DNA from 3 places in the Fodinicurvata sp. EGI_FJ10296 genome. Region 2 is predicted to be linked to each of the others. Evidence: riboswitches for the same ligand, from Rfam matches in the RefSeq annotation. Region 2 holds a riboswitch; each other region holds the start of a gene.

Region 1 (11,058 bases), on a different contig from region 2:
GCCGATCGCCTTCGATGACCTGCGTCGGACCGGTGATATCGGGATAGGGATCGAACTGGCTTTGCGCCCGAGCCGGCTCAACCGGGCCAATATGAAGGCCGGTGATCAGAATAGCGACCGGGCAGAGAACCCTGAATGCGCCTGAGAGGGCGCCGAAGATGGAAGTGGAGAAGCGATGTGCGGTCATGCCCGATCATCCGTCAGGCATGGTTACCAAAGAGTTATCCGTTACGGCGTATACGCGGCGCGCTCAAAAAAGTTCACCCTGGCACGGCTTCTTCGGTTCCGGGCCTTGAACTTCCGCAACAGGAGTTTCCGCAACATGAGTTTCCGGGATCAGAATCGACGGGTCGTCGTTGCGCACCGCGTTGACGCGCAGAGAGACCGGCCGGATCGACAGAGCGATCGAAGATGGCCTTATGAGATCGGCTGCCAGTTCCACCGGCCCATGCAACCACGCTTCGAAATCGTCCGGTTCCAGGATCAGGGGCATGCGGTCGTGGAGCGATGCGACGTCGCCGACCGCCTGTGTGGTGACGATCGCGAGGCTCAGCCGCGATCCGCCAGCGGACACAGGGCGTGATTCCGGGCCCGATTCGGCATCCGGTTCGGCACGCTCGCCGACCAGCCCGCCGACGGCCATCATCCTGCCGTCGGCTCTGCCGATCAGGTAAGGACGCTTGGGGCCCGACAATCGGGACCATTCGTAGAATCCGTCCATCGGCACCAGACAACGGCTCCGACGGAAGGCATCGCGGAACATCGGCTTGTCCGCAACGCTCTCACCGCGGGCATTGATCGGCCTGGGCATTTTGGATTCCGGTTTGGCCCAGCGCGGCGCGAAACCCCATTGGGCTTCGCGCAGGCTTCGGCCGCCGGCCCCGCCATCCTGCGGATCCTCCGGCCCGACCATCGACACCACGATTGGCACCGTTTGCCCTGGCGCGACATTGTAGCGTGGGCTGATCCCGGTAATGACACCATCGAGATCGAAGGCCTCGCGCAGCGCCCGCTCAGGGCTCGTGATCACATATCGGCCGCACATCGTCGATCAAGCTCTTTTCATCTCGCTATGCCGCCCGGAGCCTATTCAAAGGCTCCGTGAACGACACGGTCGCCGGCAGCGATCCCGATCATGTTGGCAAGGCCACCGTTGATTTCCAGCACTGCCGCAGCCGGTCCATCGGATGTATACTGCCCTGACCGCTCGTCGCCTGGCACCGCTCGCGCCGCGATGTTGATGATCTCACCTTCAGGATCGATGAACAGCATATCGAGCGAAATGCGCGTGTTGCGCATCCAGAAACTGCGCGGCGCGACATCGTCGAACAGGAACAGCATGCCGTGGTCGGCCGGCATATCCTCCACGAACATCAGGCCGTAAGACCGTTCTCGCGGCGTCGTCGCCAGTTCGACCGTGAAATCGAAGGTCCGGCCGGAGGCGGTTTCGATCTGCAATGTGTCACGTTCGAAGTCGGGACGGTCGTTCGGCGACTGCGCGGCCGCCGGGTGCGCGCCCAGGGGCAGGACCAGAAAGGCCAGCAGAACGAATAACTTCTTAGGCATCAACAGGGCTCCGGCAGTGGGTCGGGACTAATAGTGTCATGGGATCACGGCTTCATGACGATGCCAAGGCGGTCGCGGATGGTTTCGCGGATCGGCCCGGGCCGGGGACGGTCGGCGATCGTGGAAAGCCATGCACGTTCCGGATCCCGGCCGCGCGACCGCGACCACGAAAGGCCGGACAGCACGGCCGCCGCTGCGGCCGGCGTCTCCTGCGGGCCGGGTACGGGAATGTCGTTGAGAATCGCCCATATGCCGGCCCAGCAACGGCCGACCGTCCAGGGGTTATAGCCGCCACCGCCGAGCACCATGAACCGCGGTGCAAGCGGCCGCAGCGCGCGAACGACATTCCACAAGGCATTGTTGGACAACGAGAGGCGGCTGAGCGGATCGTCTTCCAGTGCGTCCGCACCACATTGAAGGACCACGACTTGCGGGTCGAAGCCGCTGACCAGCGGCACCAGCATGACGTCCAGAACCAGCGCCATCTCGTCGTCATTGAAACCGCGCGGCAGGGGAAGATTGCGCGCCAAGCCGCCAGCGCGGTCATCGACCGTCCCGGTAAACGGCCAGCGTTTTTCCTCGTGAACCGACAGTGTCAGTACGCGGTCGTCGTTGCTGAATGCGTCCTGAACGCCGTCGCCGTGATGGGCATCGACATCGACATAGGCGATCCGCTCGATCCCGCGATCCAGAAACCGCAGGATCGCCAGCACGGGGTCGTTCACATAGCAAAAACCGCTCGCCCTGTCCGGCCGGCCGTGATGGGTGCCACCGGCGGGACTGAAGACAACCCCCGGCGTCGCCACGAGCCGGTCGGCCGCAAGCAGGCTGGCGCCGGCAGCGGTGGCGGGGCGGGAAAAGATCTCGGCGAAAATGGGGTTCTCGACGCCGCCGATATTGTGGCGGGCCCGGCGCTCGGCATCAATCTGCTGATCGCGTTCTGCATGTTGCAGCGCCTCGATATAGGCAGCGTCATGATAGCGCGCCAGATCATCGGCGGAGGCCACCGGGCTGTCGGCGTATTGGTCCTGCGGCAGCCATCCCATCGCCCGGCAGAGATCGATCGCCGTCGAGACCCGGGGGATCGCCAGCGGATGCTTGGGACCATAGGATGAATGGCGGTAGATTTCACTGCCGAGGAATAGCGGAGAAACGCACATCGGGCCCGACATTGTGGCTGACATGGAAGCCGACGTAGCGTCCGGGAAGGCCGCCGTCAATCGTGACGGCGGCGCATCGTTTGCCGGTCCACACTGCATTCTGGCCCGATGAGCTTCTTCTTCCGAGGCTTGACGCCATTGGGGTGATTGCTTAGGTCTGCTCAGGTCTCAAGGGGGTGCCGTCGGCTGAGAGAGGCTAACACCTTAACCCCACGAACCTGATCCGGGTCATGCCGGCGAAGGGAAATGGGACGGAATCCCCCGCTAAGTGGGGCGCACGGTCCGCTGATGTTGGCCGTCCGGTTTTCCGTATTCCCGCCCATCGCTGACACGGGCCCGAACAAGGGCCGGATAGCGGCCGGAATACCAAAAGGACCATCGGGATGAACGCCTTGACCGTCCGCTGCCGTGTGCCGGCAGCCGCTGCCCTGAGGTTGGCCCCGGGAATCGCCTTCGGGATGGCCCTGCTGATGACCGCCAGCGCCAACGCTTTGGCAGACGATCGGCCGACCCTGACCGTCTACACCTATTCCTCTTTCGATACCGAATGGGGGCCGGGTCCGCAGATCAAGAGCGGGTTCGAAGAAATTTGCGGCTGCACTGTCTCATACGTCGCCGTTGATGATGGCGTCGCCCTGCTGAGCCGAATGCGGCTCGAAGGGCCGTCGACGAATGCCGATGTCGTCCTTGGACTGGACATGAACCTGATTGCGGAAGCGCGCGAACTGGATCTGTTGATCCCCCACGGCCAGCAGCTCGATGATCTGGATCTGCCGATCGATTGGAGCGACGATGTCTTCGTGCCGTTCGACTGGGGCTATTTTGCCTTCGTCTATGACAGTCAGTCGGTGGAAACACCGCCCGCATCGCTGCGCGCCCTGGTCGAGGAAAGCGATCTCGAACTGCTGATCCAGGATCCGCGCACCAGCACGCCGGGGCTGGGCCTGCTGCTATGGGTCAAGGCGGTTTATGGCGACGACGCCGGGGACGCCTGGGCGGTCATGCGCGATCGCATTGTTACGGTCACCAGCGGCTGGAGCGAAGCATACGGCCTGTTCCAGGAAGGCGAAGCGCCGCTGGTGCTCAGTTACAGCACGTCGCCCGCCTATCACATCGTGGCCGAGGAAACCGACCGCTATCGGGCGGCGGCATTCGACGAAGGCCACTACATGCAGATCGAGGTCGCCGCGGCGACGAACACGAGCGATCATCCCGAACTCGCCCGCTCGTTTCTGGAATATCTGACTTCCGAAGACGCACAGTCCATCCTTCCGGTAACGAACTGGATGTATCCGGTCCGAAATGACGATGTCGCATTGCCCGCGGCCTTCGACAATCTCATCCACCCCTCCGAGGCGCTGCTGTTCGATCCCGAGACGGTGCGCGACAACCGATCCGACTGGGTCGACGAATGGCTCGACGGCATGAGCCGTTGAACCGGACCGCTCGGGCCGCCGCGCTCTGGTGGCCCGCGGCGCTCGCTCTCTCGATCGTCGCCACGATTGTCGGCGGCGCCATTGCCGGCATGCTGATGGCGGGCGGCGATCCCCGCGGGCATTTCCCCTTCACCGATGGCTATATCCGGTCGATCGTCGTCTTCACCGTCGTTCAGGCGTTCCTGTCCGCAGTTCTCAGCGTCGGACTGGCAATCCCGGTCGCGCGGGCCATCCATCGGCGCCGTTTTCCCGGCCGCAAGCCGTTCATCCGCATTCTGGGTCTGCCAATGGTGATCCCGACCATCGTCGGCGTGCTGGGGATCGTGGCCATCTACGGCCGATCGGGATGGCTGAACGCCGGGCTTGAGCAGCTGGGCCTGCAGGGCAGGTTCGACGTCTACGGACTGCAGGGCATATTGATCGCCCATATCTTCTTCAACATGCCGTTCGCCGCCCGCATTCTTTTACAGGCCTGGGAGTCGGTTCCGGCGGAATCCTGGCGGCTCGCCGGGCAACTGGGCGCGTCGGAGATCCAGACTTTCTGCCTGGTGGAATGGCCGGTCGTGCGTCAGGCCGCGCCGGGGCTATTCGCGCTTGTGTTTCTGCTGTGCTTCACCAGCTTCTCCGTGGTGCTGGTGCTGGGCGGCGGACCCCCGAATGCGACCATCGAAGTCGCGATCTATCAGGCCCTGCGATTCGATTTCGATCTGCCTCGGGTTTCCGCGCTGGCCATCATCCAGGTCGCATTTTGCGGCGCCCTGGCAATCGGCGCCGCACGTCTTTTCACCGCATTGCCGGATACGCCGCCAGCGGGCCGGCCCGCCGTCCGCTTCGATGGCCGGGCGATGCCGTCACGGCTGGTCGACGGTGCCGCGATCATGGTGGGCGCCGTGGTTCTGCTAGCGCCGCTGGCCGCCGTGGTTCTGTCCGCCGGACGCGGACCGATTGCAGCGACGTTGAGCGACCCCGCATTGTGGGCGGCCACGGGCCGGAGCATTGCCGTCGGTCTGACCGCCGGAACGCTGTCGCTGGCACTGGGACTGGGAATGGTCGCCACCCTGCGGCGGTTGCGGTACCGCGAGGGCAACGAACGGACCGCGGCTCTGCTGGAGGCGGTAGGCTCGCTGGTCCTGATCATCCCACCCTTCGTGATCGGGGCCGGTCTGTTCGTGCTGGCGCGCAGCCATGTCAACGTATTCGATAATGGCCTTCCGCTGGTGGTCTCGATCAACGCCCTCATGGGGCTGCCCTTCGTGATCCGCGTTCTCGGTCCGCCGGCGACCCAGACGTTGCAGCGGCACGGGCGGCTTACCGCCGCACTGGGCATGCGCCTCGGCCATCGCGTCCGGCTCGTCGACTGGCCGTTGCTGCGCCGACCGATCGCTCTTTCCCTGGCGCTGACCACGGCTCTTGCCATGGGCGATTTCGGCGTCATCGCCCTGTTCGGTACACCGGAAACCCGAACCCTGCCGCTTTACCTTTATCAGCAGATGGGAAGTTACCAGCTCGGCCGCGCCGCCGTCTCGGCAGCGGTTCTGGTGGCAACGACCCTGATCATGTTCCTTTTGATCGAACGGATCGTTGGAGGCCGCGCCGATGATAAGGCTTGAGAATGTCCGGTTCTACTATGGCGATCTGGCCATGTGCTTCGATCTCGAAGTGCCCAGAGGTGAAATGGCGGTCGTCTTCGGCCCGAGCGGCGCTGGCAAGAGCACGCTGCTCAACCTCATCGCCGGGTTCGAGGAACCGGCCGGTGGGCGCATCGCGCTCGATGGCCGGGACGTTGGAAACCTGCCGCCGGCCCGCCGGCCCGTCACATCGCTGTTTCAGGACCACAATCTGTTCGCCCATCTGTCGGCGGCCCGCAATGTGGGGCTCGGCATTCATCCGGGTCTGAAGCTGGCAGCGAGCGATCACAAGCGGATCGAACAGGCACTCGCCAGCGTCGGGCTGGCCGGATACAGCGATCGCTTTCCCGGGACACTGTCCGGTGGCGAGCGCCAGCGTATTGCATTGGCGCGAAGCCTTGTCTCGGCCCGCCCGATCCTGCTTCTGGATGAGCCGTTTGCAGCGCTCGGGCCGGCACAGCGCCGCGAACTGGCGGATCTGGTCCACCGGCTGCACGAAGAACGCGAATTGACCGTCCTGATGGTCAGCCACATGCCCGATGAAGCCGGCCATCTGCCGGTGCGGGGACTGTTCCTTGCCGACGGGCGGATACACGCAGATGGTCCGATCACCACCCTGCTGGCCCCTGACGCACCGCCGGTCGTCAGGGCTTATCTGGGAACCGGAGCTGGTCCCGGACCGGAACCGTAAGTAGGGGCCGGGCTTGTCCCGGCGCCGGTAGCGGCATAGCCTGACATTGAATTCAGTCGCCGCGCGGGATCGGGCGGTCGACTTCATGATTTCGGGAGACGAAAATGGAATTGAACGGCGAATACGAAATAGCAGCACCGCGGGAACGCGTCTGGGCGGCACTGAACGATCCCGACGTCCTGAAAGCGTGCATACCGGGCTGCGAGAGTCTGGAAAAGACCGCGGACAACGCCTTCGAAGCAAAAGTGACCGCCAAGGTGGGCCCGGTGAAGGCGAAATTCGCCGGCGGCGTCACCCTTGAGAATATCAACGCGCCGGAATCCTATACGATTTCCGGTGAAGGCAAGGGCGGCGCGGCCGGGTTCGCCAAGGGCAGTGCCGACGTTCATCTGGCCGAAACGGCGCCCGAACTGACACAGCTCAGTTATGTCGTTCACGCCAATGTCGGCGGCAAGCTGGCACAGCTCGGCACCCGCCTGATCCAGGGCACCTCCAAGCGCATGGCCGACGATTTCTTTGCCCGATTCCGCGAGCGAGTCGAGAGCGATGGCGCCAGGGCAGCGGCGGCAGCGGCCGAACCCGTCCCCGATTCGACGCCGGCACCCGAGGCTGTGCCGGAACCCGCCACCAGGCCGGAAACCGTGACCGCACCGGAGCCGGCACCGGAGCCGGCACCCGAACCGGCTGCCGGGCCCACTCCGGAACCGGCCCCCCGCCCCGAGCCCCATCCTGAACCTGAACCTGAACCTGCGACGGCCGGCCCGGCGCCCGGCACCCACGAGCGGGCCAAAGAGCGGGATCGCGAACGCGTCCAGCCCCCGCCGCCACCGAAAACACTGAGCCCGGCGGTCTGGATCGGTGGATTGGTCGTGATCATCATCCTTTTGCTCTGGTTGATCACCTGAACCGCGTCAGGTTCTTGCTCGCCACTCGAATCGTGATCGAAGCCACGCGGTATGCTTGCCAGTCGAGGCTTCGTGAGCGACCATATGATCGATTTTGGTCAAGCACGCCATTTGCCCGTCCGCCATCGGCCAGACGCCATCCCGGAACAACTGCCGGAATGCGTTTGTACGGGCAACGGTCCCAGGAAGGTGTGCGCCAGGGATGACACGCAATAGGGAGGACCTTGATGCCCAGCACCGTTTCGATGACGGTGAACGGCAAGTCGGTATCGAAGGAAGTCGATGACCGGACGCTGCTCGTTCAATTTCTTCGCGAAGATCTGCACCTTACCGGCACACATGTCGGCTGCGATACCAGCCAGTGCGGCTCGTGCGTCGTCCACGTCAACGGCAGGTCGGTAAAAGCCTGCACCATGCTGGCGGCCCAGGCCGATGGCGCGTCCGTCACCTCGATCGAGGGCTTGGCCGCCGAGGACGGAACACTGCATCCGATGCAGGAAGCGTTCCGCGAGCATCATGGCCTGCAATGCGGCTTTTGCACGCCCGGCATGATCATGAGCGCCGTGGATCTGCTGCAGAACAATCCCTCCCCGTCCGAACACGAGGTTCGGGACTGGCTGGAAGGCAATATCTGCCGCTGCACGGGCTATCACAACATCGTAAAGGCGGTACTCAGCGCTGCCGATGAAATGCGCGGCGCTGCAAAAGCGGCCGAATAAATGGGGGACGGGAAGCAATGGCACCTGATGGGATCGGCACCGCCCTGCGGCGCAAGGAAGACAAACGCTTTATCACCGGCAACGGGCACTATACCGACGACCTGAATCGGCAGGGACAGGCGCACGCATACTTCCTGCGATCTCCCCTGGCTCACGCAAGAATCCGCTCCATCAAAACGGCGGATGCCGAAAAAGCCGACGGCGTCGTGGCGGTTTTTACCGGCAAGGATGTCCAGGCGGCTGGCCTTGGCGGCCTGATCTGCGGCTGGATGGTCAAGTCCAAAGACGGGTCGGATATGAAGGCCGGCGCCCATCCGGCGCTTGCCGTGGACCGGGTCCGCTATGTCGGCGACCATGTGGCCGTCGTCATCGCCGAAACGCTGGACCAGGCGAAGGACGCCGCAGACCTGATCGACGTCGACTATGAAGAACTGGCGCCGATTGTCGCCACGGCCGACGCGGATGCCCCCGATGCGCCGCGCGTTCATGACGAAGCACCCGACAATGTGTGTTTCGACTGGGAAATCGGCGACAAGGCGGCGACGGACGGTGCCTTCGAAAAGGCCAGCCACGTTACCCGGATGTCGCTGATCAACAACCGGCTGATCCCCAACGCGATCGAACCCCGCGCGGCGGTTGGTGAATTCGACCCCGGCACGGACAGCTATACGCTTTATACGACATCGCAGAATCCGCACGTCGCCCGGCTCGTCCTGTCGGCTTTCGTGGGCATCGCGCCCGAGCACAAGCTAAGGGTCGTGGCGCCGGATGTCGGCGGCGGCTTCGGTTCCAAGATATTCATCTATGCCGAGGAAACGATCTGCGTCTGGGCGGCGGCCAAGGTGAAACGTCCCGTCAAATGGACGGCGGAGCGCGGCGAAAGCTTCCTGTCCGACGCCCATGGCCGCGATCATGTGACCGAGGCGGAAATGGCGCTCGACGCCGACGGCAGGATCCTGGGGCTGCGCGTTCACACCAAGGCCAATCTCGGCGCCTATCTGTCGACCTTCGCTTCAGCGGTACCCACCTATCTCTATGGCACCCTGCTGTCGGGGCAATATGCCATCCCGGCAATCCACTGCGAGGTCAGGGGGCTTTACACCAATACTGCCCCTGTCGACGCCTATCGCGGCGCCGGACGGCCGGAGGCAACATATGTTGTTGAACGCATGTGCGAACGGGCGGCCCGCGACCTGAAGATGGACCCGGCCGAGTTCCGCCGGAAGAACTTCATTCAGCCCGATGCCTATCCGTACCAGACCCCCGTGATCATGACCTATGACTGCGGCGACTATCCTCGCGGACTGCAAAAGGCTCTGGAAAACGCCGATTACGCCAATTTTGCAAAGCGCCGGAGCGAAAGCGAAGCGCGCGGCAAGCTTCGCGGTGTCGGTTTCTCAAGCTATATCGAAGCCTGCGGCATCGCGCCGTCGGCGGCCGTCGGCTCGCTGGGCGCGGGCGTCGGGCTCTGGGAAAGCGCAAAGATCCGTTTCAACCCCACCGGCAACGTGACCGTCTACACCGGCGCGCACAGTCATGGCCAGGGCCACGAGACGAGCTTCGCGCAGTTGATTTCGAGCTATCTCGGGGTCGATCCCGCCAATGTCGAAGTCTCGCATGGCGACACGGCACAGACACCGTTCGGCATGGGCACATACGGCTCGCGCTCCCTGGCGGTCGGCGGCTCCGCGATCTTCAAGGCGGCGGAAAAGGTGATCGAAAAAGGCAAGAAGATCGCCGCTCACCTGATGGAAGCCTCCGAGGGCGATATCGAGTTCAAGGACGGCAAGTTCACGGTCGCCGGTACCGACAACTCGAAGACCATCCAGGAAATCGCTTTCTCGGCTTATGTTCCGCATAACTATCCGGCGGACCTTGAACCGGGGCTGGAAGAAAGCGCCTTCTACGACCCGATCAACTTTACCTTCCCGGCCGGAACGCAGATCTGCGAAGTCGAGATCGATCCCGATACCGGAGTGACCGAGATCGTCAACTTCGTCGCGGTGGACGATTTCGGCGTCATCATCAATCCGATGATCGTCGAAGGTCAGGTGCATGGCGGAATTGCCCAGGGCGTCGGTCAGGCCCTTCTTGAAAACTGCGTCTACGACACCGCCACCGGACAGCTTCTGACCGGATCCTATATGGATTACTGCATGCCGCGCGCCGACAACCTGCCGAGTTTCAACATCGGCATGATCGAAACGCGCAATCCCAGCAATCCGCTGGGCGTCAAGGGCTGCGGCGAAGCCGGCGCGATCGCGGCGCCGGCCGCTGTGATGAACGCCGTGACGGACGCTATCGGCATGGAGATACAGATGCCGGCATCGCCCGAAAGGGTGTGGCGCGCGATTCAGCAGAACCGTCAGGCCGTGGCGGCCGAATAAGGCAAGGGGAATAATTCCATGTATGCGTTCAGCTATCACCGGCCCACGTCGCTCGATGACGCCGCCAAGGCGCTTGCGGGCAAACCCGAGGCCAAGTTTCTCGCCGGCGGCATGACGATCCTGCCGACCATGAAGCAGCGGCTGGCTTCACCGTCCGACCTGATCGATCTTGGCGCCATCAACGAGTTGGTGGGCATCTGCGAAGACAATGGCAGCGTCGTGATCGGCGCCATGACGACCCACGCTGCCGTCGCAGCCGATCAGACCGTTGCCCGCTTGATCCCCGCCATCACCACGGTTGCGTCGGGGATCGGCGATGCCCAGGTCCGCAACCGCGGCACCATCGGCGGTTCACTGGCGAACAACGACCCAACGGCCGACTACCCGGCTGCTTTGCTGGGCCTCAAAGGATCGGTCAAAACGAACAAAAGGACGATCCAGGCGGACGATTTCTTCAACGCCATATTCGAGACGGCGCTGGAGGAAGACGAAATCATCGTCTCGGTGACCTTCCCCAAACCGGATGCGGCGGCCTATGTGAAATTCGCCAACCCGGCCAGCCGCTA
Region 2 (8,962 bases):
ACCCGCTCGGCTCCGTAAAGCGCCGCGTTAGCGCCGTGGCGGCGCGGTCGATTGCCAGATACAAGAGCACCGTGAACGCCGCGAGCGCGAACAGGGCGGCGAACATCAGATCGGTTTGTGCCCGGCCGTTGGCGAGCAGCATCAGATAGCCCAGCCCCTTTGACGCTCCGACCCATTCGCCGATCACCGCGCCGAAGGGCGCATAGACAGCCGCCAATCTCAGGCCCGAGGCCAGCGATGGCAGGGCATGCGGGGCGCGCAGAAGAAACAGCGTGCGATGATGCGGCGCGCCCATCACCTGCGCCAGATCGAGCCACGCCCGGGGCGTGCGCATCAGCCCGTCAAAGAACGACGAGGCCACCGGGAAATAGATGATCAGCATCACCATGACGATCTTCGAGCCCATGCCATAGCCGAGCCAGAGCGTCAGGATCGGCGCCAGCGCGAAGATCGGGATCGCCTGCGCAAAGACCAGGATCGGCCGCATGACGAGGCGGGCCATGGGCGACATCGCCAGTTGCAGCGCCGTCACCACGCCCAGCGCCGTGCCGAGCACGAGGCCCGTCAGGATCTGGCCATAGGTCACCCAGGCGTTCTCGATAATGATGTCGCTGGAATTCACCAGCGCCTGCCAGACCCGTGTCGGCCCGGGCAGGATGAAATGCGGCACCCCCGTCGCCCAGACGAGTGTCTGCCAAAGCCCGACGGCGACGGCGAAGACGGCCATGCCGCGCAGCAGCGACGCCAGCGGGCGGACCGTTGCGGCACCGGTCATCGGGCGTCATCTCCCCCCGGATCGTACCCGACCGGATCGCGCGCCCGCAGCCGGGCGAACAGGGCCGCCTGCGCCTGCAGGAAGTCCGGGTCTTCGAGATCGCGCACCGGCGCGGTGTCGGGCAGCGCCAACGCCTCCAGCCCCGTCGCGCTCATCAACCACGCGGCGTGCGACAGCCGCGCCGCCTCCGCCGGTTCGTGGGTCACGAGCAGCACCGTGCGCCCGGCCAGCAGGGACCCGGCAAGCTCCTGCATTTCGGCGCGCATCCGGGCATCCAGCGCGGAAAAGGGCTCATCGAGCAGAATGATCGGGCGATCCTCCATCAGCGTGCGCGCCAGCGCCGCGCGCTGACGCTGTCCGCCGGAGAGCGTATGGGGGCGTTTGCGGGCATGGTCGGCAAGCCCGGTCTGTTCAAGCAGCGCGAACGCGCGGTCGCGATCGCTCCGCTCCCCACGCAGTGTGGCGCCAAGGGTGACGTTGCCCAGAATGTCGAGCCACGGCGCCAGCAGATCGCTTTGCGCCATCAACGCCACCCGCCCGGCAATCGGCAGGCCGTCGCTGGCGGTGACGCGGCCGTCAAATCGCACCCCCGTTTCCAGCCCGGCCATCACGCGCAGCAGCGTCGATTTCCCGACCCCGGACGCGCCCAGCAGGCTCGTCCAGCGCCCCGGCGGCAGGTCGAGGGTCAGGGCGGAAAACAACCGCCCCTCGCCGACGAAACCCGCCCCGGTCAGCGTAAGTCCCGGGGCGGACGTTTCTGGAATCATGGTCGCGTCACGTCGATCGCCATCTGATCGACGGAATGCTGTTCGGGGATCATTCCGGCCTCGAACAGAAACGCCTCGAACCCGGCGTATCGGCCGTAATCCAGCGCTGCCGGACGGCTGGCGAAGCGCGGATAGGTGTCGCCCCAGGCGCGGGAATTGAGCTCGTTGTCCAGCTCCGACGAGGTCGCCGCGAAGATGTCCCAGGCCTCCTCCGGGTTGTTGAGAATGTAATGCGTCGCCCGCTCCGTCGCGGTCAGGAAACGCTGAATCGCGTCGGGGTCCATCGTGTCGGGATTGGCCACATAGATCAGCTCGTCATAGGCGGGAATGCCTTCTTCCTCGGGGTAGAAGCAGCGCCCCTCCACGCCCTCGATATCGAGCTGGTTCAGTTCGAAATTGCGAAAGGCGCCGATCACGCCATCGACCTGACCGCTCATCAGCGCCGGGGAGATCGACCAGCCGATGTTGATCTGCTCGACATCGTCGCCGCCCAGGCCGTGATGGGCGAGCATGGCGTCGAGCATGACCTCCTGCACGCCGGCCACGGCAAAGCCGACCTTGCCGCCGGCGAGATCGGCAACACTCTCTACGGGGCCGTCGGCAAGGACCAGCAGGCAGGTCAGCGGTGTGGAAACGAGCGTGCCGACCCGCACCAGCGGCAGGTCCTGATGCAGGTTGAGATGAAGCTGGGGCTGATAGGAGACGGCGATATCCGCCCGCCCGGCAGCGACCATGCGCGGCGGGTCGGTCGGATCGGCCGGCGCGGTCACCTCGACCTCCAGCCCGGCATCCGCGAAATAGCCGAGTTCTTGTGCCAGGATGACTGGACCGTGATCGGGGTTCACGAACCAGTCCAGAACCAGATCGAGCTGGTCCTGAGCGGTGGCGGGCGTGGCGAGCGCCAGCGCGCCGACGAAGCCCAAAGCCGGCGCGAGCGTTTTAGCCGTAATCGCATTCATGAGTGTGGTCCATCCGTCGCAAAATGTGAGTGCGATCCGGACCGTGTGAGCGGAACCCCTGTTCGCGCCGGTGGCAGGCATCACGCGCGGCGCCTTCAAGAACTCTGTCTTGCATGCGGCAAACGTCACCCGTCTCTCCTTTGCGTTCCTGGGGTCCGCGCGAAGAGACAGGTGGTCAGATGACGAAGATGTCGTCGAAATACCCGTTCCCTACGCCGGTATTGCCCGGATCAGGTTCGATGGGTTGGCGGATCACGCCTCTCAGCCCTTGTGGGCACCCCAACGGTGATGACGATGGTAATTAATTCAGGCGTCGTTCGCAAGGCGGGCTTTGCAGGTCCGGCAAGACCGGGGCCCACAACATTAACGTTCTCACGGAAATTGTTGACCCCGGATGGCGCTTCGCGCCTCCGGGGAATAGAAAGGAGAACGGCGGCAAGAAGAATCCCACTGTCCCGGACGCGATGCGGCACGAAGTGACGCGTCGCAGAGCCGGGACCCACACCATCAACGTTCTCGCGGAGCGTGTCGCCCCCGAAAAGCGCGTTCACTCCGGCAGGTGGCAGGCGACGCGGCGACCGTCGGCGCGGGGGGTGAGAAGCGGGCGTTCGGCGGCGCAGATGCCGCCATCGATGATCTTCGGGCAGCGCGGGTGAAAGGGGCAGCCGCTGGGCACGTTGGTGGCGCTGGGAATGTCGCCCTGAATCGCCTCCAGTTTCAGCCCGCCCGCCTCGACGCGCGGCACGCCCGCCAGCAGCGCGCCGGTATAGGGATGCATGGGTTCGGAGAAGATGCGCGCGGTCTCGCCGGTTTCCACGATCCGGCCCAGATACATCACCGCCACCTGCTCGCACAGATACCGCACCACCGACAGATCGTGCGAGATGAAGACATAGGTCAGCCCCAGATCGCGGCGCAATTGCTGCAGGAATTCCAGGATCTGCGCCTGAACGGAGACATCCAGCGCCGATGTCGGTTCGTCCAGGATGATCAGCCGGGGGTCGAGGGCGACCGCCCGCGCAATGCAGACACGCTGCTTCTGGCCGCCCGACAGTTCATGCGGATAGCGGTACATGAAAATGCGCGGCAGTCCGACGATGTCCAGCAGCCGCTGGACGCGCGCGATCAGCTTCTGCCCGCGCGTACCGTCCTGCACGATGATCGGTTCGGCAATCGCATCGAAGATCGTGTGCCGGCTGTTGAGCGACGAATGCGGGTTCTGAAACACGATCTGGATTTCCCGGCGCAGGCGGCGCATTTCCTCGCCCTTCAGCGTCGTGATGTCCCGGCCGTCATAGCGGATCGACCCCGCCGTCGGCTCGATCAGGCGCAGCAACAGCCGGGCCACCGTCGATTTGCCCGAGCCGGATTCGCCCACTACGCCCATGGCCGTGCCTTTGGCGATGTCGAAGTCGACATCATCGACCGCCCGCACGATCTGCGGCGTTTGCCACGGCTTGTTGCGAAACGGAAAGTGCTTGGACAGCCCCCGAACCTGAACGAAGGCGCCGGTATCGCCGGCGTGATCGGGCTCGTGCGGATCGGGCCGGGTCGGGTCAAGCGGGGCAGTGTCAGGCATGATGGCAGGCCACTTCGTGATCGTCGGCCAATCGGCGCAGTTCGGGTTTCTCCCGGCGGCACAGGTCGGTCGCGCGCTCGCAGCGCGGGTTGAACCGGCACCCCGTGGGCGGGTCGAGCAGGTCGGGGATCGACCCGGGTATGCTTTTCAGCGTCACCTCGGCCTTGTCCATGCTGGGCAGCGCGGCCAGAAGCCCCTGGGTATAGGGATGACGCGGTGCGGTCAGCAACTCGGCGGTCGGCGCTTCCTCGACCATATTCCCGGAGTACATCACCCCGATGCGGCGGCACACGGCGGCCACCGCGCCGAAGTCGTGGCTGATCATGATCACCGACAGCCCAAGCCGATCGACCAGATCGGCGATCAGCGACAGGATCTGCGCCTGAATGGTCACGTCCAGCGCCGTCGTCGGCTCGTCGGCGATCAGAAGCTGCGGCTCGCCGGACAGGGCCATGGCGATCAGCACCCGCTGGCGCATGCCGCCGGAGAGCTGATGGGGATAATTACGCAGCAGCCGTTCCGCATCGGGCAAGCGCACCTTGGTCAACAGTTCGACCGACCGCTCGCGGATTTCTACCCTGGAGGGCTTGGCGCGCCCCATCGCCGCCGCATCGGCCCGGATCACGTCGGCCATCTGCTGGCCGACGCTGAGAACCGGGTTCAGAAAGGTCATGGGGTCCTGGAAGATCATGGCGATGCGCGCACCGCGCAGCCGCCGCCACCGTCGTTCCGACATCCCCAGCAATTCCTGCCCGTCGAAGCGGATGCTGCCCCCGGCGATCCGGGCGGGCGGGCTGGGCAACAGGCCTAGAAGACTTTTCGCCAGCACCGATTTGCCGCAACCGGTCTCGCCGACAATGCCCAGCGTTTCGCCCTGCCTGACGGTAAGGTCGATACCGTCCAGCACGCGGATGCGGCCGTCGAAGGTGTCGAAGTCGAGCTTGTAGTCCTCCACGGTCAGTAGCGGATCGCTCATCGGCCGCGGCTCCTTGGATCGAGAATGTCGCGCAGCCCGTCGCCGAACAGGTTGAAGCCGAGAACGGTGAGATAGATTGCCAGCCCCGGAAACAGCGAATACCACCACCAATCGGGCATATAGGTGCGCGCGATCGAGATCATCGCGCCCCATTCCGGCGCCGGCGGGCTGGCGCCCAGCCCGATGAAGCCCAGACCGGCGGCTGCCAGAATGGCCATGCCCATATCCATGCTGGCCTTGACGATGATCGGCGACGCGCAATTCGGCAGGATGTGGTGGAACAGGATGCGCGGCGTGCGCGCGCCGGCCGCGCGGGCCGATTCCACGAACAGCTCTTCCTTCAGCGACAGCGTCTTGCTTTCCACCAGCCGGACATAGCCGGGCCACCAGACCAGCGCCAGCGCGATGACGCAGTTCGTGATCCCCGGCCCCAGGGACGCGACGATCGCCAGCGCCAGCACCAGCGCGGGCACGCCCAGAAAGATGTCGGTGATGCGCATGATGATTTCACGCGTCCAGCCGCCGACATATCCGGCGATGATGCCCAGCGGCACACCGATGCCCGCACCGATGGCCGTGATCAGAACCCCGATCCACAGCGAGGTACTGGCCCCGATGATAACCCGGCTCAGGATGTCGTTGCCCATTTCGTCGGTGCCGAAGGGGTGGCCCCATGATGGCGCCAGCAGGCGTTGGGACATGTTGACCGCCCCGGCGGCGTCTTCGGGATAGGGGGCGATCCACTGGCCGAACGCGGCCAGGATCAGGAACAGCACGACCAGCCCCAGCCCCAGCATCGACGAGAAGCTGCGCGAGAATAGATAGGCATACAGCCGCCACTGCCGGATGGTGCTGGCGTTGCGTTCGCGCCAGGTCAGCTGGGGGATGTCATCGGCTTCTCGTTCGCCAACACTCATTATCCCGACTCCCTGAGCCGCGGGTCGAGCCAGATATAGGCAAGATCAACCATGAAATTGATGATCATGAAGATGAAACCGATCAGGAGCGTGGCGCCGATCACCGGCTTGAAGTCGGAATAAAGCGCCGACTCCACGGCATAGAGGCCGATGCCCGGCCAGTCGAAAACCGTTTCGACGAGAATGGTCGATCCCAGCATCCAGCCGAAACGCAGACCGACGATCGACACCGTCGGCAGCATGGCGTTCTTCAACGCATAGACGGTGACGATTCGCCAGGCCGACAGCCCGTTGGCTTTGGCCGCGAGGACGAAATCCGACTGCAGCGCCTCGATCATTTCGGCGCGGTTGACGCGCAGGATCGACGCCAGGCACGGGAACGACAGCACCACCGCCGGCATGATAATATAGGAGAGCGCCTGGGTGAAAACGTCGAACCGGCCCTGAAGAAGGCTGTCGATCAGCAGAAAATGGGTGATCGGGTCGGGCGGAAGCGTGACAAGGTTCAGCCGTCCGGAGATCGGCAGCCACCCCATCTGCACGGCGAACAGCAATTGCAGCAGAATGCCGAACCAGAAGGCCGGCAGCGCCACCCCTGAAATCGACCCGATGCGCACAACATGGTCGAACCAGCTGTCGCGCACCACCGCCGACATGATGCCGAAGCCGACACCGAACAGGATACCAAGCCCCATGGCCACGACGACCAGTTCCAGCGTGGCCGGGAAATAGCGCAGCAATTCGTCGACCACAGGCCGGGTCGAGACGATCGACCGGCCCAGATCGCCCTGAACCAGCCCGGTCATATAGACCACGTACTGCTCGATCAACGGCCGATCCAGCCCGTTTTGCTGGCGGACCGTTTCGACCATGGACTCGGTCGCATTGGGTCCAGCGATCAATCGGGCCGGATCGCCGGGCGCAATGTTGGTAATGGCAAAAGTGATCGTCGCCAGCCCCAGCAGCATGATGACAAGCAGCAGGAGGCGACGGGCAACGTAAATCAGCATGCTGTCCCGTTCGCGGGCCGGAGGACGGTAAGGCGCCGCCCGCGCCGGATCGCGGGCGGCGGCCGGGGCCGTTTGCTAAAAGGGCCGATTACTCGACATCGACCCAAAGCGGATAGAGATCAACTTCGCCGGTGAACCGGACGGGGCTGAACTGAAAGCCTTCCAACCAGTCCCGATGCGCCCAACGGCGGTTCTGAAGCATGCCGAAAATTTCCGGCGTGCCTTCCACGATCATCTCCTGGATCTCGGCATAGAGCGGTTCGCGCTCGTCCCAGTCGCTGAGCGAGCGGGCTTCCGAAATCGTGTCCCAGAGTTCCTGGTTTTCGTAGAAATGCATCGCGAAATACTGACCCCAGGAATTCTGGTGGTACTGATAGGCCACCGCATCCGGGTCGGTCGAAACCGGCGTGACAAAGACGCTGGTCATGTCCGGCGCGCTTTCCGGACTGGAACCGGCCGCGACCATGTTCGGCCACTGCTCTGGCACGATGTTCACATCGATGTTCAACTCGGCCAGATTGCTGAGCAGCACCAGCCCGATCCGCCGCGCTTCTTCCAGACCGGCGACGTGATAGTAGTCCAGCTCGATGCCGCCGTCGGGATACTCGGACTGCGCCAGATATTCGCGCGCCAGATCCATATCCTGTCGCGGGATGCCCTCGACGTCGATATGGCCCTGGATCGCTTGCGGGAACGGGCTGGTCTGCAGTACGGCATCGCCGTTGTAGATGTCGATCAGCGCATCGTAATCCATCGCATGGGCGATCGCCTTGCGCAGATTGATATCCGCCGTCGGGCCCTGCTGGGTGTTGAACTTGATGCCGAAGGTCGTCATCCCCGCATGGTTCTGGATGACGATGCCGGGCTCGTCCTCGATCTGGCCGTAATCGTCCGAACTCAGACCCTCGGCGATGTCGATCTCGCCGCGCTGAAGGGCGGCGCGCTGGGCGGCGGGCTCGCGGATGATGCGATAGATGATCCCGGCCGGGCGGTTTTCTTCACCCTGCGGCCAGCCGCGCCAGTAATCCTCGTTCGCGACCAGTTCATACAGCACGTTCTGCTGCCACCGGCCCATGGTAAAGGGACCGCTGCCGGCGGCGTTCTCGGTCATCCATTCCGTGCCGTAGTCGCCGTCGACCTCGTTTTCCATCACCTCGGCGGGGTTGACGATGTACCACCACGGCAGGAAGGACAGGAACGGGGCATAGGGGCGGCTGAGATTGAAACGGATGGTATAGTCATCGACCACTTCGATGCCGTCCGGCTCCAGAAAATCGGCCAGCATCCAGGCCACGCCCTGGTTCAGCTCAAGGCCGCGCACGAAGGAATACCGCACGGCTTCGGCATCGACCGGGTCGCCGTTATGGAAGGTCGCGTCTTCGACCAGATTGAAGGTCCAGACCGACGCGTCTTCGTTGACGTCCCAGGATTCCGCCAGCCAGGGCTCGATTTCCGGCGGGTCGCCGACATACTTGAACAGCGCGTCATAGATCGACTGCTGCATCATGCGGGTCGACCAGTCGTAACGGACATGGGGGTCGAGCACCGGCACCTGCTGACGGCCGCCAAAAACGATGACGATGCCGTCATCGGTACGCTCGAAGGCCTGGGCCGTATCGGTCAGCGCCGTGGCCGACAAGGCGGCGGCGGCCACCGCTCCAAGGATCAATTTTCTCATTGATTGGGTTTCCTTCTCTCCACTGTTCGGTAATAAATTGATTTTGTTAGAGTATTTGGCGGATACCCCCCGCAACGATGCGCCGGGACAACAAGACCGGGGCCTTGACCCGGTCGGCGACACGCCGGCGCATGGCCTCGTCATAGCCCATGCAATGCATTACGATCAGATCGGCCTCGGCCAGATCGTCGGCGGCCGCCTCGAACCGATCCTCGCCATAAGGGCTGGCATGGGTGCCCGTGACGCGGCGTCCGGGCGTTTCGCCCAGAGAAATATGCGCGATCTGGCGTTCAAGCGGCAC
Region 3 (11,058 bases), on a different contig from region 2:
GCACCTGTACGCCCAACGAGCGGATCAGCGACCAGAACTCCTGCCCCGCCCGCTGCCCCGCCGCTTCGCGCCGCAACGAGACCGTGACCATTTCCGTGCGCGACGCCCTGACTGCGGATTGCAGCACAGTGGGCGAGGGGTACTGCGCCGTCCCGAGCAGAAAGCGCGAGCCGAGGGTGCGGCCGTAAACATCCATCGATCAGCCTCCGCTCATTGGGGCAATCACTTCGATCCGGTCGCCGTCTTTCAGCGGCGTTGCCGACCGCTGGGGTGCCGGTACGAAACCCTGATTGAGGGCTGTGGCCACGGTCATATCACCGTATTTCAGTTCCACCAGTGCCGCCTCAAGGGTTTCGGCACTAACCTCGGCGGGTTCGCCGTTGACGATCACTCTCATGTTGACGGTCCAATGCTGTGTGTTGTGTCGGCGGTATCCATGATCATGTCGGCGGCTTTCTCGGCCAAAGATGGTGCCAGCAGGAAGCCGTGACGGTAGAAGCCGTTGATCGACACGAGGCGCCCATGGCGCTCGACGCGCGGCAGATTGTCGGCATAGGCCGGCCGCCGTCCTGCGCCCTGTTCCAGGATCGAGGCCTCGGCGAATCCGGGATGGACGGCATAGGCGGCGTTCAGCAGGTCGACCGCGGATCTCAGCGTCATGGGCCGGCTTGAATCGCTCTCGATCATGGTTGCCCCGATCATGAAAACATGGTCTCCCCTCGGCACGATATACAAGGGGATGCGGGGATGAAGCAGCCGCACCGCCCGATGCAGGGTGACCTCGGGCGCATGCAAGAGAAACATCTCGCCCCGGACGCTGCGGAGGCCGCGACCGGCTGGCGTGGTGCCGTCGGCGGCGGCAATGCCGCGGCAGTCGACGATGGTATCGGCGGCGAGGTCGCTCGGATCGGCGGCCGTGCCCAGTCGGATCTCGCCGCCCAGGTTCACGACCCGGTCGGCCAGTGCGGCGAGCGCGCGGCGCGGGTCGAGCCACGCCTCGCCGGCATAATGGATGCCGCGGCGGAACCGGTCGGCCAGTTCGGGTTCCAGCGCTGCCACCCCCTCGGCATCCAGTTCGACGCCTGTACGCGTCATCCGCAAGAAGCGTTTAAGGTCGGCTGCATCGCGAGCCGGCGCGACGACGAGCGTACCGGTCCGGCGCAGCTCCGGCACCCGCTCGGCCCACCAGTCGATCGCTGCCAGTCCCGGCGCAACGATCGAGGCGTCGGCGGACTCCATCTCGCACCAGGGGGCCAGCATGCCGCCCGCCAGCCACGATGCCGCCTCGGCGCCCAGAGTAGTCGACCGGTCGTAGACGGTCACCCGGGCACCGCGCTCGGCCAGCGTGAGCGCGGCGGTAAGGCCGGCGACGCCGGCACCCACCACTTCGGCGTCAGGCCTGCTCATTGCGGTGGGTCGGCGAGCACATAAGGGCCGCCGCGTAGCCTGGACTTCTGCGCCATCTGTCATGGGTCTCCTGAACGACGTTGCGTTGGAGATCCAGTTTCAAAGCGGGTGATCGAACAGGCCGCAATTTCGGTGCCTTGGGGGGCCGGGAGATGCCTGCCCGGCCGTCGAGGCGGCCCCATCCATCCCTACGCCAGCATGAACTGGATCAGGTTCAAAGGGTCGCTACGCCGGTAGCCTCTCAGTTCCCTGCCGGAACTCCCCTGGGTACGAGATCAGACGCTAACAAGTCTAAGGGTTCTGTCAAGGGTCGTTGCGCGATCCATCGTCTCCGGTGGCTGCGCCGGGGGGATCGGCGGGCGCATCCGGGAGTTCGGTCGATTCGATATTCACGGTGACCTCGCCAAGGTCGACGGCTTCTGCCTTCGCCCAAGGTCGGTACCAGGGCTGGTCGGCGACCGAGAAGGGTACGGCCGCGTCATGATCCCAGGCAGGGATCGCCTGATACTGACCGGCCGGCAAGTTGTGGATCCGGAATTCGCCATCCTCGTCCGTCACTGAAAATGTCGAAATCTCGTCACCCCGACTGGTCGTCCCGACGATCGTGATCGGCACGTTCGAGAATGGCTCGCCGTCGATGGTCAACCATTTGCCCGAAACGCCCGCATTGTCACTGTGGGCCGGTCCTGTGAGGAGCGTTATGGCGCAAAGGCATGCGAAAAGCAGTCTCGGTGTGGATGCTGCCGGCCTCATCTCACCCTCAACACTGATTCGTATTCGCCGGAAACAGTGCCATCGCTATTGCTGATATTGATAGGGCCTGATGCAAGCCCCTGGTACGCGACACCGTCTTCGGCATCTTTCACCGAACTGCGTACGATCGCGACATAATCCTCGCCGTCATCGACAGAGAGGTCGATGCGCACCGGCGTGTCGAGTTGGTTGCCGATGACCGATCGGCGGTACCGCTGCGGCACGACACTGAGAAACAGGTCGGACTCGCTGTCGGCGTGAAGGGCGGGATTGGTCACGGTGACCGTCGCCGTAACGGGGATTTGCGCCGGCTCGTTGCTGATCCAGACGATCGTTCCAAAGCACATCAGCAAGCCGAGCGCAATGGCGCCCAGAGAGGGATAATTGGTGCTGAAATCGCCGAGGCCGGGAATTGAAATACCGATCACCGCCCTGGTCTCGGAGTCGACCAACACGCGCTGTCGCAGCAACTCTATCACACCGCCGATGACGGCGATCGCCGCAATCGCCAATACGCCGGCGATGACCAGAAATGTGTAGAACTCCATCGAACTGAGCCCCGATCAACCGCGAAAGATTAATGGTGCCGAGCTGCTCGTCTGTGATGGATTATAGCATCCGGTCGGCGCTGCAAAGACGCCCAAGTCGTGGTACCCACTATGGTGTAGGCAGCGGTTCCAGGACTGTGTCGCCCACCCTCAGCGGCGGACCATCGCCGTCGAGTGCGGCCAGTTTGACACTGGCCAGCACCAGATCGCCGGCCGCGCTGCGGATGTCGCCGACGACGCTGCCGTCTTTTGTGATCTCGGCGCCTATCTCCGGCGGCGTGCCGTCGGCGAACCGTAGTGGTACCAGCCGGCGTTTGACGAGACCGCGATAATGCGTGCGGGCGGTCAGTTCCTGGCCCAGATAGCAGCCTTTGTCCCAGGAAATGCCGTTCAGCCGGTCGATATTGCTCTCCAGCAGCGCCGATTTCTCCACGATCATGTCGCGGCTGGCGTCGGGGACCGCCAGCGCGATGCGGCGGCGGTCATAGTCGCCGCGGCTGCCGACGGCCACGGCGAGATGATCGGCCAGGGCAGCTGCGATATCGGCCGTGCCTGACTGTTCATTGGCGGCACGAACGACGATGCGTGCGCCCAGACCGGCATGACGCGGGTCGAGCACGGCGAAAGTATCGCCGATGGCGGCCAGGGTGCCAAGGTGTCGGGTCGCCCCCGGCGCGGCATCGGCGTCGAAACCAAGCGCGGCCGGCGCGCTGTCGCCCACCAGCGCAAAGACATGGGCCGCCGGATCGCTTTCGCTGACCGTGACCTTGCTCCGCAGCTTGTACAGCCGCAGTTTCTTGCGGAATTCGTCGATACGCTCGCGCTCGGTATCGAGAATGACCGACGCGCCATCGGTCAGGGCGAAAAATTCGTACAGGAACTTGCCCTGCGGCGTCAGAAAGGTGCCATAGAGCGACGTTGTCGGCGACAGCTTGGCCATGTCGTTCGAGACCAGGCCGTTCAGGAATGCGATCCGCTCTTCGCCGCCAAGCTCGAACAGGCCGCGATCGGGCAGCGAAACCAGTTTCGGCGTCGTCATATCGGTCATCTGCTTTCTCTTCCCTGGCAATACCATGTTCAGGTAGGGCGTGAAGCGGTATGGCGCAAGCGCCCGGATCGGCATCGGCCCGCGGCATGGTTAAGCATTTATCAGCCATTTACCGGTAATGATCCGGCCATGACAAAGGCCATCCTTCTTGCCGCCCGGTCGGCGCCCCTGCTCCTTGCCGCGACAATCGTCGCCGGTTGTCAGGATTTCAATGCTCAGGTGTTCGAACAGGAACTGCCGCGGGCCGAGACAACGGCGCTTTATTGCTATCGCACGCTGGCGCGGGCCGACTGCTATGAAACCGAGATCGAAGGCTGGGAAGACCGACTGATCGGGGTTCGCGAAGCCTATACCGCTCCGGTCGAGGATGAGAACGAAAATGCCGACGGGCAGGCCCCGTCGCGCGGTGAACCGCGTGTCCAGTCCCCGCCGCAACAGCAGCCCCGGCCGGTCGTTCCGACCGCGACATCGGCCAACTTTACCGGTGCCGAGAGTGAAGTGCAGTCTGGAACCGGCAGGCTGCCGGGCGCTGATATTCCGGTCCGCCGTGACGGCGAGCCGCTCAGCTTGACCCGGTGACGCAACGCGACTGACGGGCGCACCCGTCTCACCCTGAGTCACATCGCGGTCGTGCAATCGGTGCTTCCCCCGGACGGTTCGCTCGCCTAGTGTCCGAAAAACGGATCGAGGGTTGCAGCAATCCGAGGCGGTGCGGCGTGACGGGAACGGTCGAAATACCGGTCTGGCTGATTATTCTGGTCGTCGTGCTCGCCCTGCTGGCGACGCTCGACCGAATTCTGGTGCCGAGTGTGCGGTGGTTCCTGCGGCGCAAGGTGAACCGCGCGATCGACGAGGTGAATGCCCGCCTCAACATCAAGATCCAGCAATTCAAACTGACCCGACGACAGACATTGATCGATCTGCTGACCTATGACCACAAGGTCGTTCAGGCGGCGGAAGAGCACGCCAGGGCGACCGGCACGCCGCGGTCGATCGTCATGGCCCAGGTAGAACGCTATGCGCGGGAGATCGTGCCCAGCTTCAATGCGTATTTCTATTTTCGGATTGGGTACTGGATCGCGCGCAGGGTTGCCCGGACATTCTATCGCGTCAGGCTCGGCTACTCAGACGAGGCGGGTCTGTCGAACATTCCGGCCAACGCGACGGTGATCTTCGTCATGAATCACCGCAGCAACATGGACTATGTTCTGGTTGCCTTTCTGGCCGCCGACCGGACCGCGCTTTCCTATGCCGTGGGCGAGTGGGCCCGGATCTGGCCGCTTCAAAGTCTCGTCCGGGCGTCGGGAGCGTTCTTTATCCGGCGCAACTCCAACAGCCACCTGTACCGCCGTGTGCTCGCGCGCTATGTCGAAATGGCGACGGCCAATGGCGTCAGTCAGGCGGTGTTCCCCGAGGGCGGGCTGAGCCGGGACGGGCGCTTGCGCAAGCCCAAGATGGGGCTGATCGACTATATGGTGCGCGGCATTGACCAGACGAACGACCGTGATATCTATTTCGTGCCCGTCGGCGTGAACTACGACCGCGTTCTTGAAGACCGGGCGCTCCTGAAGCCGCATGACCCGGAGGCCCGGGCGCCCGGCCGCTGGTCGGTAATCCGGACGGTTGTCGGTTTCTTCATTCACAATGTCGGCCTCGCCTTTCGACGGCAGTGGTACCGTTTCGGCTATGCTTGCGTGAATTTCGGAACTCCGGTTTCGTTCCGCCAGTGGATGACCCGGCAGGGGCATAATCTGACACCGGTATCGCAGCACGAACGGTTCCGGATCGTCCAGGAACTGACCGATGCCCTGATGAAGGATATCGGCGACCTGATTCCGGTGCTACCGGTATCGGTGGTGGCGTCGGTGCTGGTCCGCGAAGACGGCCTGACCGAGGCCGAGCTTCGCCGGCGCGTGCGCGAATTGCTGCAGCAGCTCGAAGCAGGGGGCGCGCGTGTCTATATTCCGCGCCGAACCAGGGACTATGCTGTGACGGTGGGATTGCGGCAGCTGCGCTATCGCGGGATTTTCGACGAGTCCGACGGGCTGATCCGGGTCAATGGCGCGGATCGCTCGCTGGTGCTGTATTATGCCAATGCCATCGCCCATCTGGTTGAGCGATGCGAAGGCTATGCGCCGGGTGGCGCCTTCTCCGGGAACGCCGCGCCGGCCGTCGGCGCATTGTGATGCGGGCTGGCAATCAGCTATCGTGATCCGGTGTGGGCACGAAATTTTCGCGGCGCAGGATACGGAAGGCAACGGATGATGTCGGAACGATCGTCTCCGGCGGAGTCGGACGGGCGCGACATGCCGCGCCACAGTGGCGTGGTGCTCGTTCATGGGTTGGGCCGCACCTTCAGAAGCATGCAACGCCTTGAACGGCGGCTGAACCGCGAAGGCTTTGCGACTCACAATTTCGATTATTCCGCCCGAAGCCGGGCCTTTACCGATCTGGTGGCCGATTTCCAGAGCTATCTGGAATCGCTGCCGATCGGCGGCACACGGATCGATTTCGTCGGTCATTCGCTGGGCGGCCTGCTGATCCGCGGCGTTCTTGCCCAGCCGCAGGAATTTGAGGTCGGCCGCATCGTCATGATGGCGACCCCCAATCAGGGGGTCGGAATCATCGATCGGCTGGCGCGCACCGGCGTGCCCGAATTGCTGTTCGGCCCGTCGGTCAAGGACCTGGGTACCACGGCATCGACATTCCGCAGTCTGGCCGTGCCGCAGGCCGAGATCGGCATCATCGCCGGCACCCAGCCGTTTCATCTGCTGAACCCGGCATCGTGGCTCAACAGCGTGCTGCAGGCGGAGATCCTGCATGACGGGACCGTCGAGGTCGCGTCGACGCGACTGCCGGTCATGGCCGATTATCTTGAATTGCCGATAAGCCATACCTTCATGCCGATGGATCTGCGGGTGATCGATCAGGTCGTGGCGTTCCTGCGCACCGGGCAGTTCGATCACGACGCGGACAGCCGCTCCCAATCCGAACGCTTCCTCGCAGCGTGGGGCGAATTGCTGGATACGCTCAAGGACGGCCTTTCCGACAGCGCCGCTGCGCGGAAAAGCCGATCACCCGGCGGTGAGACCTGACGCGCTGCGGATCGCCAACCGTCCGGCCAGCCCGAAACCATCGGCCGTCGCGGCGATCAGCCGGTTGAGGTCGCGCTTCATCGGGGCGGCGAGCGGTACTTCCGTCGCCAGGACGATGGCCAGCCGCCGCCGGGCCCGATCGATGCGACTGTCGACCCGTGTTGCGCCGAATGCCGACAGAGTCAGATCGACGACGAACCGGTCCGTCGGGCCGTCGCCGCCGCCGGAAGGATCGTCGTCGCCATTGGATTCCCGCCGCCAGTATAGATTGATGGCTGCGATGTCCGTTCCCGTTGCGATCGGCAGCGCCCAGTGCCGCCATTCGCCGCCCGGACGCTCAGCGCCGGCAGGCGCCGTACCGCTGATGGTGCCGGGGGGGCCATCGGACAGGCGCGGCCGCGCGCTGTTGAGCGCGCGATCGATCTGGCCGTCGGCGCCGGTCCGTCGAAGCGCCGCCATGCCGTCTTCACCGATTGCCGATCGTATGCCCGGCGACCGGAAAAGTCCCAGCACGGCGGCCAGGGCTCCGGCGAGGCCCGAGCCCGGTGAGGGCAATGACGCCGTCAGGCCCTGGGCGCTGCCGGGCGAAGCCATGGTCAAACTGCTCAGGAGATCGGCCATCGCGCTCGCGGGGTTGCCGGGCGCGGCGCCGGATGGCGGCAGGACCGCCGGTCGGCCTGTGGACGCCGCCGCCAGCAGACTGACGAGGCCGGGCCCCAGACTGGAGGCCCCCAGACTGGATGACCCGAGACTGGATGACCCGAGACCGGATCCGACAGCGGCGCGTGCCGACGAGAGACCGGCGCCCGATCCGCCCACAATCGATGCAGGAGGGGCCGATGGACTGGAAGCAGACGGGCCCGACGCTGTTGAACCGGGCGGGGCGGGTAGCGGTCCGGCCCCGTGCAGTCCGGCGGCTGCTCGCCCGGACATGGTTCCGGGCACCGCCTGTGGCGCCGCCGAACCGCCGGGCGAAGCCGCGGGAGTGGACCGACCGGCGATCTGTGGGGCAGGGCTCCCGGCCGATTGGCCCGCAGCCGAGCCCGAAGCGGCCGCGGCCGATCCAGCAGTGGCCGGTGTGGGCAAGGCCGGTATAGGGGAAATCGGTGTGGGACGGACAGTCGCGCCGTCGGCGGGGATCAGCAGCCGGGGGCCAGTCCCCGTCCCCGTCCCCGTCCCCGTCCCGGTCCCGGTCCCGGTCCCGGTCCCGGCGCCCGTTCCGGCACCGGACGCTGCCGGCAGCATGAGCGTTACCTTCGTTCCTGCTTTCGGGGCGCCGCCATCCGGCAGCATCAGCGTGATTGCCCCCAGCGGCGTGCGGATAGTTGCCGTTTGGCCCGTACCGCTCTGGCCCGTTCCCGGTTGACCCGTTCCGGTCCCCGCCGCCACCTGGACGATGGTTCCCGGGATCGTCAGCGTTTGCGTCGGCGCCCGAGGGAATCCCGGTGGCAGGTTGTCCAGGCGAACGGCGACGGAAAGAGCGCGGCCCGGGTTTGCCAGTGCACCGTCGGCGCCTGCGATGGCAGCCACGCCGGCAACCGGGCCACCGGGCGCGCTCATGTTCCGGCGGTGGTCCGGGCGAGCGTCTCGGAGGAGGTCTGGCCCGGCTTCTGGTCCGGCGTTGATCCCGGCGACTGATCGGGCGCCGGATCGGCGGCGATGCGGGCCGCGAACTCCTCGATCGCAAAGGCCGCATCGCTTTGCGGCGCCCGGATCAGAAGGGGAATCTGGTTGCGGACGGCATCGCGCACAGCCCGGTCGGTGCGGATGATGGCCGCCAGATCCGGCGTCAGCTTCAGGAAATTCTGACAGGCGCGGAGCAGCGTCTCATAGGTCCGTTCCCCTTCCTTTTGCGAATGAGCCTGATTGATGGCGATGGCCATGCCGTTGTGGCGGGCGAGGCGATCCATCATCTTGATGAAGGCATAGGCATCGGTGAGCGCGGTCGGCTCTTCGGTGGTCAGCACGACGACGGACGGGCAACGCTGCGCGAGGTCCAGCACGGGGGGCTCAATGCTGCTCGCCAGGTCGATCACGACATGATCATAGCCCTTGGCGACCGCTGCGAGCGAAGCAAACAGCCGGCCCGACTGTGCCGAAGTCAAGCCGGTCAGCCCGCCGGAACCGGACTGGCCGGCGACGAGGTCGAATCCGCCCTTGGGATAGGTTTGAACGGCACCGGCCAGATCGACGGTCCCCTGGATGACGTCCGACAGGCTGAACCGCGGCACAAGTCCAAGCTGGATATCGACATTCGCCAGTCCCAGATCGCCGTCGAACAGCAGTACGCGGCGTCCCCGGCGGGCGAGGGCGTGAGCCAGAGTTACAGCCACGCAGGTCTTGCCGACGCCGCCCTTGCCGCTGGCGATGGCGATCGCGTTGTCGAACCGGGCGGCGTTGTGGGTTTGATTCCGGGACTCCGGTGATTCAGTCGTCGCGTTCATTGGCCGTTCCCGTTCTGATGCGCGGTCATATCTGGCCGAGCGTTCTGATACGCGCCTTCGGATGGATCTCGTTCTGCGACATGACGGTCGTCGCGGGTCGGAAGCGTTCGACGATCGACCGGACATAGGCGCGTATGGCCGGGCTGGTCAAAAGAACGGGGGCCTCGCCCGATTGCGCGTGCCGGTCGAAATTCTGGCGGACGGCGTTGACGAATTCGTGAAGCTTCGAGGGCGCCATGGCGAGCTGACGCTCGTCGCCTTCGCCGACGAGGCTTTCGGCAAAGGCCTGTTCCCATTCCGGCGACAGCGTTACCAGCGGGATGAAGCCGTCGGGATTGGTATGGGCATCGGATATCTGCCGGGCCAGACGGGACCGGACATGTTCGGTGATGGCATTGATGTTGCGGGTATAGCCGCACGCTTCGCCGATGCCTTCCAGGATGGTCGGCAGATCACGAATCGAGACCCGTTCGGCCAGCAGATTTTGCAGTACGCGCTCGGTCCCGCCGACGGTTATGTATTGCGGGATGATGTCGCCGATCAGTTTCTGGTGGTCGCGGCCCAGTTCGTCCAGAAGCTTCTGCGTTTCGGCATAGGACAGCAGTTCCGGCATATGGTCCTTGACCGTTTCGGTCAGGTGGGTCGTGATCACCGTCTGCGCATCGACCACCGTCAGGCCCTTGAACATCGCCTCTTCGCGGCTGGCCATCGGAATCCATTTCGCCGGCAGGCCGAAGGTCGGCTCGCGCGTGTCCTCGCCGGCGATGCCGATTGAATCACCGCCCGGATCCATGGCCAGCAGCATGTTGGCGCGAATATCGCCACGGCCGGCCTCGACTTCCTTGATGCGGAGGACATACGTATTCGGCGGCAGTTGCAGGTTATCCTGGATGCGGACCGAGGGCATGACGAAGCCCATTTCCGACGCCAACTGCCGGCGCAGTCCCCTGATCTGGTCGGTCAGCCGGGCGCCTTCACCGTTGTTGATCAGCGACAGCAGGCCATAGCCCAGTTCGAGGCGGACCTGATCGATCGACAGTGCCGACGAAATCGGCTCCTCTGCGACCGGGGCGGCTTCCTGTTCGGCCACCTCGGCGGCGGCCTTGTCGTCAACCACCTGCTGACGCTGCCGGGTCAGCTGCCACGCCACGACGCCCATCACGGTGCCGAGTGCCAGGAACGGCACCATTGGAATGCCGGGGAGCAGCGCCAGCACGATCATCAGGAAGGCCGACATCCCGATCGCCTTGGGATATCCACCGAGTTGACCGAACACGGCCTTGTCTGCGGTCTGATGCACGCCGGCTTTAGACACCAGCATGCCCGCACCGACGGACACCACGAGCGCCGGGATCTGGCTGACGAGGCCGTCACCGACGGTCAGCAGGGTATAGGTCTCTGCCGCTTGCCCCATGGTCAGCCCCATCTGGGCTGTACCGATGATGATGCCCCCGATCACATTGATGAATGTGATCAGCAGGCCGGCAATGGCGTCGCCCCGAACGAACTTGGCCGCGCCGTCCATGGCGCCGAAAAAGTTGCTTTCGTCCTCCAGCTCCTTGCGGCGGTGCTTGGCTTCCTGCTCTTCGATCAGGCCGGCCGACAGGTCGGCATCGATCGCCATCTGCTTGCCGGGCATCGAATCGAGCGAGAAGCGCGCCGACACCTCGGCAATTCGGCCGGAACCCTTGGTGATGACGACGAAATTGACGATCACCAGAATGCCGAAAACGATGATGCCGATGACAAAATTGCCGCCCATG

The links. Region 2 has a riboswitch for thiamine pyrophosphate ahead of ABZ728_RS00775 (ABC transporter substrate-binding protein). Riboswitches for the same ligand answer to the same signal wherever they lie in the genome.
Region 1: it holds a riboswitch for thiamine pyrophosphate, as region 2 does, so the genes downstream of both, thiB (thiamine ABC transporter substrate binding subunit) here and ABZ728_RS00775 (ABC transporter substrate-binding protein) in region 2, are expected to answer to the same signal.
Region 3: it holds a riboswitch for thiamine pyrophosphate, as region 2 does, so the genes downstream of both, thiO (glycine oxidase ThiO) here and ABZ728_RS00775 (ABC transporter substrate-binding protein) in region 2, are expected to answer to the same signal.

The regions. Positions count from the first base shown of each region.
Region 1 covers NZ_JBFCVL010000005.1:262,846-273,903, forward strand. Annotated here, with positions in the region: gene ABZ728_RS12555 (thermonuclease family protein) at 1-187, opposite strand, end outside; gene ABZ728_RS12560 (SOS response-associated peptidase) at 251-1,045, opposite strand; gene ABZ728_RS12565 (DUF192 domain-containing protein) at 1,087-1,566, opposite strand; gene ABZ728_RS12570 (acetoin utilization protein AcuC) at 1,611-2,750, opposite strand; TPP riboswitch at 2,889-2,989, shown strand; gene thiB (thiamine ABC transporter substrate binding subunit) at 3,110-4,162, shown strand; gene thiP (thiamine/thiamine pyrophosphate ABC transporter permease) at 4,138-5,772, shown strand; gene thiQ (thiamine ABC transporter ATP-binding protein) at 5,759-6,481, shown strand; gene ABZ728_RS12590 (carbon monoxide dehydrogenase subunit G) at 6,586-7,386, shown strand; gene ABZ728_RS12595 ((2Fe-2S)-binding protein) at 7,614-8,105, shown strand; gene ABZ728_RS12600 (xanthine dehydrogenase family protein molybdopterin-binding subunit) at 8,123-10,492, shown strand; gene ABZ728_RS12605 (xanthine dehydrogenase family protein subunit M) at 10,511-11,058, shown strand, end outside.
Region 2 covers NZ_JBFCVL010000001.1:175,910-184,871, forward strand. Annotated here, with positions in the region: gene ABZ728_RS00765 (ABC transporter permease) at 1-775, opposite strand, end outside; gene ABZ728_RS00770 (ATP-binding cassette domain-containing protein) at 772-1,542, opposite strand; gene ABZ728_RS00775 (ABC transporter substrate-binding protein) at 1,539-2,501, opposite strand; TPP riboswitch at 2,692-2,793, opposite strand; gene ABZ728_RS00780 (ABC transporter ATP-binding protein) at 3,049-4,080, opposite strand; gene ABZ728_RS00785 (ABC transporter ATP-binding protein) at 4,073-5,056, opposite strand; gene ABZ728_RS00790 (ABC transporter permease) at 5,053-5,973, opposite strand; gene ABZ728_RS00795 (ABC transporter permease) at 5,973-6,983, opposite strand; gene ABZ728_RS00800 (ABC transporter substrate-binding protein) at 7,072-8,661, opposite strand; gene ABZ728_RS00805 (AroM family protein) at 8,708-8,962, opposite strand, start outside.
Region 3 covers NZ_JBFCVL010000006.1:311,667-322,724, forward strand. Annotated here, with positions in the region: gene ABZ728_RS15090 (thiazole synthase) at 1-196, opposite strand, end outside; gene thiS (sulfur carrier protein ThiS) at 200-397, opposite strand; gene thiO (glycine oxidase ThiO) at 394-1,407, opposite strand; TPP riboswitch at 1,575-1,682, opposite strand; gene ABZ728_RS15105 (hypothetical protein) at 1,711-2,052, opposite strand; gene ABZ728_RS15110 (hypothetical protein) at 2,157-2,708, opposite strand; gene ABZ728_RS15115 (folate-binding protein) at 2,818-3,756, opposite strand; gene ABZ728_RS15120 (hypothetical protein) at 3,886-4,335, shown strand; gene ABZ728_RS15125 (1-acyl-sn-glycerol-3-phosphate acyltransferase) at 4,473-5,942, shown strand; gene ABZ728_RS15130 (alpha/beta fold hydrolase) at 6,018-6,851, shown strand; gene ABZ728_RS15135 (hypothetical protein) at 6,831-8,411, opposite strand; gene ABZ728_RS15140 (MinD/ParA family protein) at 8,408-9,295, opposite strand; gene flhA (flagellar biosynthesis protein FlhA) at 9,321-11,058, opposite strand, start outside.